DNA from 2 places in the Nocardiopsis sinuspersici genome. Region 2 is predicted to be linked to the other one. Evidence: riboswitches for the same ligand, from Rfam matches in the RefSeq annotation. Region 2 holds a riboswitch; the other holds the start of a gene.
The links. A riboswitch is a leader RNA that binds a small molecule or an ion and turns the genes downstream of it on or off. The one in region 2 is predicted to bind thiamine pyrophosphate.

Region 1 (4,881 bases), 400 kb from region 2:
ATGGCCACGCGGAGTGGTCCGCGCGTCTCGGTCGGGGACATGCGAGTGGCTCCCAACGCCGGGGGGACGGCTGCCTCCGACGTTAGGCTCGGGGGGTGAATCCCGGTCGGGGCGTGGGAGAACCGCGTCCGAAGACCGGGCGTGGACCGACCGAGCGGGCGGTGACGGCGCTCCGGCGCCAGTGTTGCCGCCGGGTGATCCGCCGATGGCTATGATCGGCTGACGCAATCGACGTGCTCTCTAAGGAGTCATACGGTGACCCTCACCGAATGGGCGGAAGTGGTCAGAAGAGAACTGGATCTGACCGGTACGGAGCCGTTCCGGAAAGCGGACGTCGATCGGGTCCTGGACCTGGCGAGGGACGCCGCCCACTCCGTGGCCCGGCCCGCGGCGCCCCTGACCACCTATCTCCTCGGCGTGGCGGTGGGGCGGGGAGCGGACCCCGACGAGGCCGCGGCCGTCCTCAGCAGGCTCGCCCTGGCCCAGGACGACGAGGGCGGTGTCTGAGCGCGCGCACGCGGGAGAAGACGCGTGCGCACACGAAGAAACCGGCATGTGGAACAGGCGTGATTCGTTCGTTACGCGTCGGTGCGATTCTTTGCCGGTATCGCCAGGCCTCCACCAGTGCCGACGCGATCGCAAGGGTGCCCGAACTCCCCGCACCGAGACACCGGCGGCCCCGTCCCCACCCACTCACCGATAGGGAGATCCCCTGTGGACCAACTCCTCGAAATGGCTGGCATCGTCAGCAGCATCATCTGGGGACCCTTCGTCCTCATCCCGCTGCTGGCCGGTGTCGGGCTGTTCCTCACGATCCGACTGCGCCTGCTCCAGCTCTTCCGCCTGCCGCACGCGCTGTGGCTCGCCTTCGTCCGCCGGAAGGAGGACGAGTCCGTCGAGGGCGACATCTCCCACTACCAGGCCCTGAGCACCGCCCTCGCCGCCACCGTCGGCGTCGGCAACATCGGTGGTGCCGCGCTCGCCATCGGCACGGGCGGCCCCGGCGCGCTGTTCTGGATGTGGATCGTCGCCCTTCTCGGCATGGCCACCAAGTACAGCGAGGCCCTCCTGGGCGTGAAGTTCCGCCGCACCAACGACAGGGGCGAGCAGAGCGGCGGACCGATGTACTACCTCAAGTACGGGATCCGCGGCGGTCTGGGCACCACCCTGGGCGTGGCCTTCGCGGTCTTCGGCTCCATCGCCGCCTTCGGTATCGGCAACGGCACGCAGTCCAACACCGTCTCCCAGCAGATCACCAGCGTCACCCCGCTCGCCCCGTGGATGGTCGGCCTGATCCTGATGCTGCTCGCGGGAGCCGTCATCCTCGGCGGTATCAAGAGCATCGGCCGGGTCGCCTCCGCGCTCGTGCCGCTCATGATCGTCCTCTACGTCGGCATCTGCCTGGTCATCCTGGCCGTCAACTGGGACGCCATCCTGCCGGCGCTCCAGCTCGTGGTGACCGACGCCTTCACCGGCACGTCCGCGGCGGGCGGCTTCGCCGGCGCGGGCTTCATGCTCGCCATCCAGCAGGGCTTCGCCCGCGGCATCTTCTCCAACGAGTCGGGCCTGGGCACCGGCGCCATCGCCGCCGCCGCGGCCAGGACCAGGCAGCCGGTCCGCCAGGCCATGGTCTCGATGACCCAGACCTTCATCGACACCATCATCGTGGTCACCATGACCTGCCTGGTCATCATCGTCACCGGCGCCTGGAGCGCCGCCAACAGCGATGACGGCTCGCTGATGACCTCCTACGCGATCACCGAGGGCCTGGGTTCGATCAGCCCCGCGCTCGCCCCGGCCGGCGCCTACGTCGTGGCCATCGCGGTCGCCGTGTTCGCCTTCACCACCCTGCTCGGATGGGCCTACTACGGCGAGCGGTGCGTGGAGTTCCTGGGCGGCAGCCGCATGATCACCCCCTACCGCCTGGTGTTCATCGCGGTCATCTTCATCGGTGCGGTGGCCAGCCTGGACTCCGTGTGGCTGTTCAGCGACATCGCCAACGGACTGATGGCGCTGCCCAACCTCATCGGGCTCCTGCTGCTGTCCCCGATCGTCGTGGCCGAGACGCGCAAGTTCTTCGACCACCCGGACTGGAGGGACCCGAGCAAGGTCATGGAGGACGTGAGCAAGACGTGAGCGGATAGCCCACCGCGCACGAGGAGGGGGGACCGGCACGGAGCCGGTCCCCCCTCGTGTCGTCGCGCGGCCGCCGGAGGCGGCGCCCGCTACCACCAGGCGTGGAAGTGGTGGACCGGGCCCTGGCCGCCGCCCGCGTCGATCTCGTCGGCGCGCCGGATCGCCTCGGTCAGGTAGGCCTTGGCGTCCCCGACGGCCGCGGCCACGTCCGGGCGCTGCGGCAGCAGGGCCGCGATCGAGGAGGACAGGGTGCACCCGGTGCCGTGCGTGTTGCGGGTGGCCACCCTCGGGGCGCGGAACTCGACCGGGTCGGAGCCCCGGGAGGCCAGGACGTCGACGCTCTCCCCGCCGGACAGGTGACCGCCCTTGAGCAGGACCCGGCGCGGCCCCAGTTCCAGCAGCCGCGCGGCCTGGGCGCGCATCGTCGCCAGGTCGGCGGCCTCGGGCTCCTCCAGCAGGTCGGCGGCCTCGGGCAGGTTCGGGGTGATCAGGTCCGCGCGGGGCAGCAGCTCACTCCGCAGCGCCTCGACGGCGGAGGACTCCAGCAGCCGGTCACCGCTCTTGGCGACCATCACCGGGTCCACCACCACGTTCGGAAGCGCGTGGCGCCCGATCGCCTCGGCCACCGCCTCGGTGACCTCGGAGGTGCCCAGCATGCCCACCTTGACCGCGTGCACGGTGGCGTCGGCGAAGAGGGTGTCCATCTGGTGGGCGACGAACTCGGCCGGGACCGGGTGGACCCCGGTGACACCGCGTGTGGACTGGGCGGTCAGCGCGGTGACCACGGTCATCCCGAAGGTCCCGTGCGCGGAGAAGGCCTTGAGGTCGGCCTGGATCCCCGCGCCCCCGCTGGGGTCGCTGCCGGCGACGGACACGATGTTGTACGCGCTCATGGGCGTTCCTTCGCTAGTGCTAACTAGGGCAGGTTCGACGGGTGTGCTCTCAGCCGGGACGGTGTCCCGGCACCCCGCGCCGTGGGGGCCGCCGCTGCGGCCCCCACCTCGGTATGCGTCTGTGGGTGTTCTCCAGGGAGGGTATCCCGAGGGCGTGCGCCGCCCGGAGCCGGGGCGCTCCCCCGGGCCCTCAGGTGGAGGTGTCCTCGGAACGGCGGGCCCTGGCCAGCTTACGGAGGCGGGCGAGGACGAACCACAGCACCAGCAGGCCGGTGACCGCGATCACGAGATTGCTGATGATGCCGCTCCACTGGAGCAGGACGGGCTCGATGGCCGGCCCGAAGGCGAAGCCGAGACCGATCCAGATCGTGTTCCACACCGCGGAACCGACGACCGTGTACACGGAGAACCGGAACAGCGGCATCCGCTCGATCCCGGCGGGGATGGAGACGAAGCTGCGCACCACGGGCACGCACCGGCCCAGGAGGACCGCGAGGCCGCCGAACCGGGCGAAGAAGCGCTCGGCCTTGTGGAAGTCCTCGATCTCCAGCAGCGGAGTCCTCCGGACCAGCCGCGCCGTGCGGTCACGGCCCAGGAGCGCGCCGGCGGCGTAGAAGCCCCACGCGCCGAGCAGGCCGCCGACCGTCGCCCACAGGATGGCGAGCCACACGTTCATCTCCCCGGAGTAGGCGAGGAAACCAGCACCGGGCAGGACCGCCTCGCTGGGCACCGGGGGGAAGAACGTCTCGATGAACAGGGCCACGCCCACGCCCGGCTCGCCCAGGGTGTCCATCAGGTTCAGGATCCACCCGATGAAGCCCTCGTACTGGTGGGCCGACCCCTCCGCCGCAGGGGCCGCCGTCCACGGATTCGTCGCCATGAGGCCGTCTTTCCCGTTCTCAGACGCGGGTGGGCACCTGGTGGTGCTCGGTCTCCACATCCTGGCCGCGCTTGCGGCGCTCCCACACGATGGCCGCCGTCACCACGGCGAAGCCGACCACCATGAACACCACCGTGACCGGGACTTCGGTGGGAGTCAGGATGACGCGCTCCTCGGTCTGCCAGGGCCACAGGGCGCGCAGCGAACCGGCCATCAGACCGGTGAGCACGACCAGGGTCAGGTGGTGGAAGTTCTCCAGCAGGTACTGCAGGATCTTCACGAACACCGACAGGCCCGTGAGCGCGCCCAGCGCGAACACCGCCAGGTAGGCGACGTCCATGTCGCCGACCGCGCTGATCGTGGGCTCGTACAGGCCCAGGGTGAGCAGGATGAACGAACCGGACAGGCCCGGCAGGACGAGCGCGCAGATGGCCACGGACGCGGCGAGGAAGACCACCACCGGGTGGGTGGGCAGGTTCGCGCCGGGCAGGCCGGTGAGGAGGAACGCGCCGGCGGCGAACACCAGGGCGACGAGGTAGTGCCAGGCCCGCCACTTCCTGCCCGCGCCGGTGTAGGGAATCCACAGGCATGCCAGGACCAGGCCGAAGAACAGCGCGTACGCGTACTGGGAGTAGGACTCGACCAGCGGGGCGAGCAGGATGGCGGCCAGGCCGAGGAAGACCACCATGCCGACCAGGGCGGGGATCAGCACGCTCCAGTCCACCTGGCGGAACTGCTCCCGGGCCCGTTCCCTGCCGCGGCCGCGCGGGACGTCGGTGACGTAGCGCTTGATGCCGCTGACCATGTGGCCCGCGCCGCCGATGAGCTTGTCGTAGAGGCCGACGATCAGGGCGACCGTGCCGCCGCTGATGCCGGGCAGGGCCTCGGAGGCTCCCACCGCGCCGCCGCGCACCGCGTTGAAGATGTAGCTGCCTACTGACTTTGGCATCTGGGTTGTTGGGCGCCGCACGG
Region 2 (4,881 bases):
GCAGGAGCAGCAGGGCCCCCGCCAGCACCACGCCGCCGGTCACGGCGTCCACGGCCGGGACCAGGCCGAGGCCCAGGAGCAGGGCGGCGAGCAGCTTGGCGGCGGGGTTGAGCCCGACGAGCCAGTAACGGAACCCGCCGTCCTCCGGCGCGTCCAGGGTCAGCGTGTCCCCGCCCGGGGTCCGCCGGTCGTCCGCGGTCCGCCGGTCACCCACGGGTCCTCCTCACTCCCGCGCCGCCCCGCGCGGCGACGGGCTCGGCCGCTCCCGGCTCCGGGACTGCGGCCTCGTACACGGCGCGGCCGTCGGCCACGCGCACCCGCGCGTCCGCCAGGTGCCGCAGCAGCAGGCCGTCGTGGGTGGCCATGACCACGGCCCTCCCCTCGGCCCGCAGGGCTCCCAGCAGCTCCACCAGCTCGGTCCACGTACGGGTGTCCTGGCCGAAGGTCGGCTCGTCCAGCACGAGCACGTCGGGCGCGTGCGAGGGGCCGGAGCTGAGCGCCGTGGCCACCGACAGTCGCCGCTTCTCCCCGCCCGAGAGCGTGTAGGGGTGCACGTCGGCCAGACGGGTCAGGCGCAGCCGCTCCATCAGCTCGTCCACCCAGGCGTCGGTCTCGGCCGCACCCATCCCGGCGCGCAGCGGGGCGAACCGCAGCTCGTCGCGGACGGTGGTGGTGACGAACTGGTCCTCGGCGTGCTGGAAGACCGTGCCCACGTGCCGGGCCAGCCTCCGGGCGGGCCAGCGCGCGAGGGGGCGCCGGTCGGCCCCGGCCAGCGGCCCGCGCGGCAGCACCTGTCCCCGGTGGGGCCTGGACAGCCCGGCCAGCATGGTCAGCAGCGTGGACTTGCCCGCACCGTTGGGGCCGGTCAGGGCGGTCGCGGTCCCGGCGGACACGGTGGCGTCCACGCCGTCGAGCACCACGCGCCGGGGCGCGGAGCGCACACCCAGTTGGAAGGGGGTGCGCGCGGCCACGTCCACGGCCTCCAGCAGGGCTCCTCCCCCGGGCGCCGGAGGCAGTTCGGGGGAGGGCTCGTTCCCGGGCACCCACACCCCCTGTGCGGCCAGTGAGCGCCCGTGCCCGGCGAACACGGCGGCCGGGTCCCCGTCGGCGACCACGCCGCCGCCGGGCTCCACGACCACGACCCGGTCCACCAGGCCGACCACCTCGGCCACGCGGTGCTCGACGAGCACCATGGTCGCCTCGGTCTCGGCGAGCAGGCGTGCGAGCACGCCGCGCACCAGCGCGGCCCCCGCCGGGTCGAGGTTGGCGGTGGGCTCGTCGAGCAGCAGCAGGCGGGGGCGCATGGCCAGCGCCCCGGCGATCACCAGGCGCTGCTTCTCCCCTCCCGACAGCGCGCCGGTGGAGTGGCGCGGCCCGTACGGAAAGCCCACGGCGTCCAGGGCCTCGTGCACCCGGGGCCAGATCAGCCCGGGCTCCATCCCCAGGTTCTCCGGGCCGAAGGCCACGTCGTCGCCCGCGCGCGCCATCACCAGCTGCGTCTCGGGGTCCTGGCTGACCAGGCCGACCGCGCCCCGCCCCCGGTCGGCGGGCTCGCCGTCCACGAGCAGGCTGCCCTCCTGGTCGCCGCTGATCGCGCCGTCCGGGCCGGTCAGACCGGCCAGCGAGTGGAGCAGGGTCGACTTGCCCGCCCCGGAGGCGCCGAGAAGCAGCACGCGCTCACCGGGTTCGACGACCAGGTCCACGCCGCGCAGGGCGTGCTCCCCGCGCCCGGAGTGCCGCCAGCCCCAGCCGGACAGCTCCACGCGCGCGCCGGGACGGGCGGTCCGCCCGTTCGTCCGCGCCACGGGTCAGCCCTTCGCCGACGGGAAGGGCGCCAGGGCCCCGGACCTGGCCAGGGCGGTGGTGAGGAGGCGTGCGCCCACGCCCGCGATGACGGCGGCGCTGATCACCACGATGACGCCGTACACGATCTGGAAGTGCAGCGGCCAGGTGACGTTGTAGGCGATGTTGTCCCGGATGGCGGGGGAGACGCCCGCGACCGCCGCGGCGAGCACGGCCACGCCCATGCCCCACCGCCGGTAGCCGAAGGCGAGGAAGACCAGCTCGGGCAGGATGCCCTGGAGGGTTCCGTCGAGGATGACCATGATCCCCCACTGGGTGCCCAGGACCGCGGACACCGAGGCGGCGGCGACCGAGGTGAGCAGGGCGGCTCCGGGCTTGCGGATGATCAGGCCGCCGAGCACGCCGGAGATCAGCCACATGCCGTAGACGACGGCCTGCGCGGGCGGGAATCCCACGAACAGCGGGGTCGTGACCGACCAGACGATGTTCCAGAGCCAGAAGACGACGCCGACCGCGACGCCGATGACGGCGGCCACGACGATGTCGACGGTGCGCCAGCTCCGCAGCCGGCCGAGGACGTCCTGCCGGAAACCGGTCCTCGCGGTGCTGTTCCTCTTCATGTCCTGCTGTCCCTTCGTCGGGGGATGACGAGGGGCCATGTGGCCAAGAGCGGCACCGACGGAGTGTGCCACGCGCGGCCGGAGTACTGCCGGTGCGCGGGAGCACGCCACCGGTGACGGGTTCCTACGACTTCCTTCGCTGGCATGACCCAGATCAGGTGTGTAAGGGTCTGCGGCCGGGTGCCGCACTCTCAGCGCTCACGCGCTCCCCTGTCGGTTCTTCCTCCAGTATGGGGCACAAAGGAGGATCGTGGGGTTTTTCGCCCCCACGATCCTCGTCTTTTCCCGGACGACCCGGTCCCGCGGCGGCTCCGTGAGGGCGTCAGGCGTCGCCGCCGTCGCCGGATCCGGACGGCCTGCCGGGTGAGGGATCGCCGAAGGTCTTCGGTGACGGCGCGAAGTCCTCCTCCGGAAGCTCGTCCACGGCCTCCTCCATGGTGGCCTGCCAGATCGGGCCGGGCAGCGTGGCGCCGTAGACCATGCCGTAGTAGCGGTCGCCGATCTTCACGTTCTGGAGCGGGTGCTGCTCGCCGCCGCGGATGTCGCCGACCGCCACGGTCCCGACCAGGTTCGGGGTGTACCCCGCGAACCACGCGTAGGCCGCGCTGTCGGTGGTACCGGTCTTGGCCGCGGCCGGGCGCCCGATCCCCAGGCCGTTGGTGGTGCCGCCCTTGAAGGTCTGCTGGAGCAGGTGGCTGACGCCGTCGGCGACCTTGGTCTCGATCACCTTCTCGCAGTCGGGCTTCACCTCGACCTTCCTGCCGTCCTCTCCCTCGAACCTGATCGAGGTCACCGGGGTCGGCTCGCAGTGGGTGCCCCGGGAGGCGAAGGTGGCGTAGGCGCCGGCCAGGGTCAGCGGGGAGACCTCCTGGTCGCCCAGGGTGAAGGAGTTCCACACACCCAGTTCCGCGCCGTCCGCGCGGTGGATGCCCAGCTTCTCGGCCATCTGCGCGGTCTCGCACAGGCCGACGCGCTCCTGCAACTGGGCGAAGTAGGTGTTCACCGACCCCTTGGTCCCGCTGACCATGTTGTGCGTGCCCCCGCTGCTCTCACCGGCGTTGCTCACGTTCCACGTGGCCATCCTGCCGCCCTCGCAGTTCCTCATCCCGCTGACCGACGTGCTCTCGGGCGAGTTGAAGCTGGTGCCGTACCCGAGGCCGGCGTCCAGGGCGGCGGCCAGGGTGAACGGCTTGAACGTCGATCCCGCCTGGTAGCCGTGGGAGCCGCCGTCGTCCTTGTCCACGGCCAGGTTGATCGAGGTGTTGCCCGGTTCCTCGTCGAAGCCGTAGCTCATGTTCTGGGCCATCGCCCGCACCCGTCCGGTACCGGGCTCCACCAGCACCTCGGCGGCGAACTTGGTGGACTCGTCCCCGGGGACGTACTTCTTGATCGCCTTCTCCGCGGCCTTCTGCATGTCGGTGTCGAGCGTGGTGCGGACGGTGATACCGCCCCTCTCGAGTATCTTGTCGCGCTCCTCCTGGGTGTCGGCGAGCGCGTCGGAGTCCCTCAGCCAGTGCATGACGTAGTCGCAGAAGAACGGCTGCTCGCTGTGGAAGCAGCTGCCGCCGCGCGGGGTCACGTCCACCTTCAGCTCTTGGGCCTTGTACTTCTCCGCCTCCTGCGCCTCCAGGTACCCGGTGTCGACCATCCGGTCCAGCACCATGTTGCGGCGCTTCGTGGCGGCTTCGGGGCGGGTGATCGGGTCGTAGTACGACGGGGCCCGCACCATTCCCGCGAGCGTGGCGGCCTGCGCGGGATCCAGTTCCGAGGCCGGTACGGAGAAGTAGCGCCGCGCGGCGATCTCGATGCCGTACGCGTTCTGACCGAAGTAGGCGAGGTTGAGGTAGCCCTCCATGATCTCGTCCTTGGTGAGCCGCTCCTCGATGTCGACGGCGTAGCGCAGTTCCTGGACCTTGCGCCCCAGGGTCTGCGCGGTGGCGTCCTCCACCTCCTCCTCGCCGTCGGCCTGCTCGATGAGCAGGTTCTTCACGTACTGCTGGGTGATGGTGGACCCGCCCTGGGTGTTGCCCATGGCGGTGCGGACCGCGGCGCGGAACGTGCCGCGCAGGTCCAGTCCGCCGTGCTCGTAGAAGCGCTCGTCCTCGATCGCCATGAGCGCCGCCGGCGCCCAGGGGCTCATCTCGTCCAGGGGCACCACGTCGCGCTCGCGTTCGGCGACCTCCGCGATCGGGTCGCCGTCCGCGTCGGTGAGCAGGACCCGCTCTGCCAGGGGTTGTATCTCCAGGTTTCCGGACATGTCCATGAAGGCCGCCGCCGAGTCCCTGGCCACCAGCCCGGCTCCACCCACCCACGGCATGACCAGTGCCGCCGACAGCAGCCCGGCGACCGCGCTCGTCCCCGTCAGACGCAGGAGCACGTCCTTCCTCGTCCCGCCCGGGACCGGTTCCGCCAGTCTCCCGCGCAGAACCGCGACCCGCCGGCTCACTCCCGGTACCGC

Region 1: another riboswitch for thiamine pyrophosphate. It lies ahead of thiD (bifunctional hydroxymethylpyrimidine kinase/phosphomethylpyrimidine kinase); the one in region 2 lies ahead of NOSIN_RS01325 (ECF transporter S component).

Annotation. Positions count from the first base shown of each region.
Region 1 is NZ_MCOK01000001.1:702,030-706,910, forward strand. It holds gene NOSIN_RS02990 (DUF6457 domain-containing protein) at 256-507, shown strand; gene NOSIN_RS02995 (alanine/glycine:cation symporter family protein) at 715-2,136, shown strand; gene thiD (bifunctional hydroxymethylpyrimidine kinase/phosphomethylpyrimidine kinase) at 2,226-3,029, opposite strand; TPP riboswitch at 3,018-3,116, opposite strand; gene NOSIN_RS03005 (DedA family protein) at 3,220-3,909, opposite strand; gene NOSIN_RS03010 (DUF368 domain-containing protein) at 3,929-4,858, opposite strand.
Region 2 is NZ_MCOK01000001.1:302,374-307,254, reverse strand. It holds gene NOSIN_RS01335 (energy-coupling factor transporter transmembrane component T family protein) at 1-214, opposite strand, end outside; gene NOSIN_RS01330 (ABC transporter ATP-binding protein) at 207-1,805, opposite strand; gene NOSIN_RS01325 (ECF transporter S component) at 1,809-2,423, opposite strand; TPP riboswitch at 2,538-2,645, opposite strand; gene NOSIN_RS01320 (transglycosylase domain-containing protein) at 2,746-4,881, opposite strand, start outside.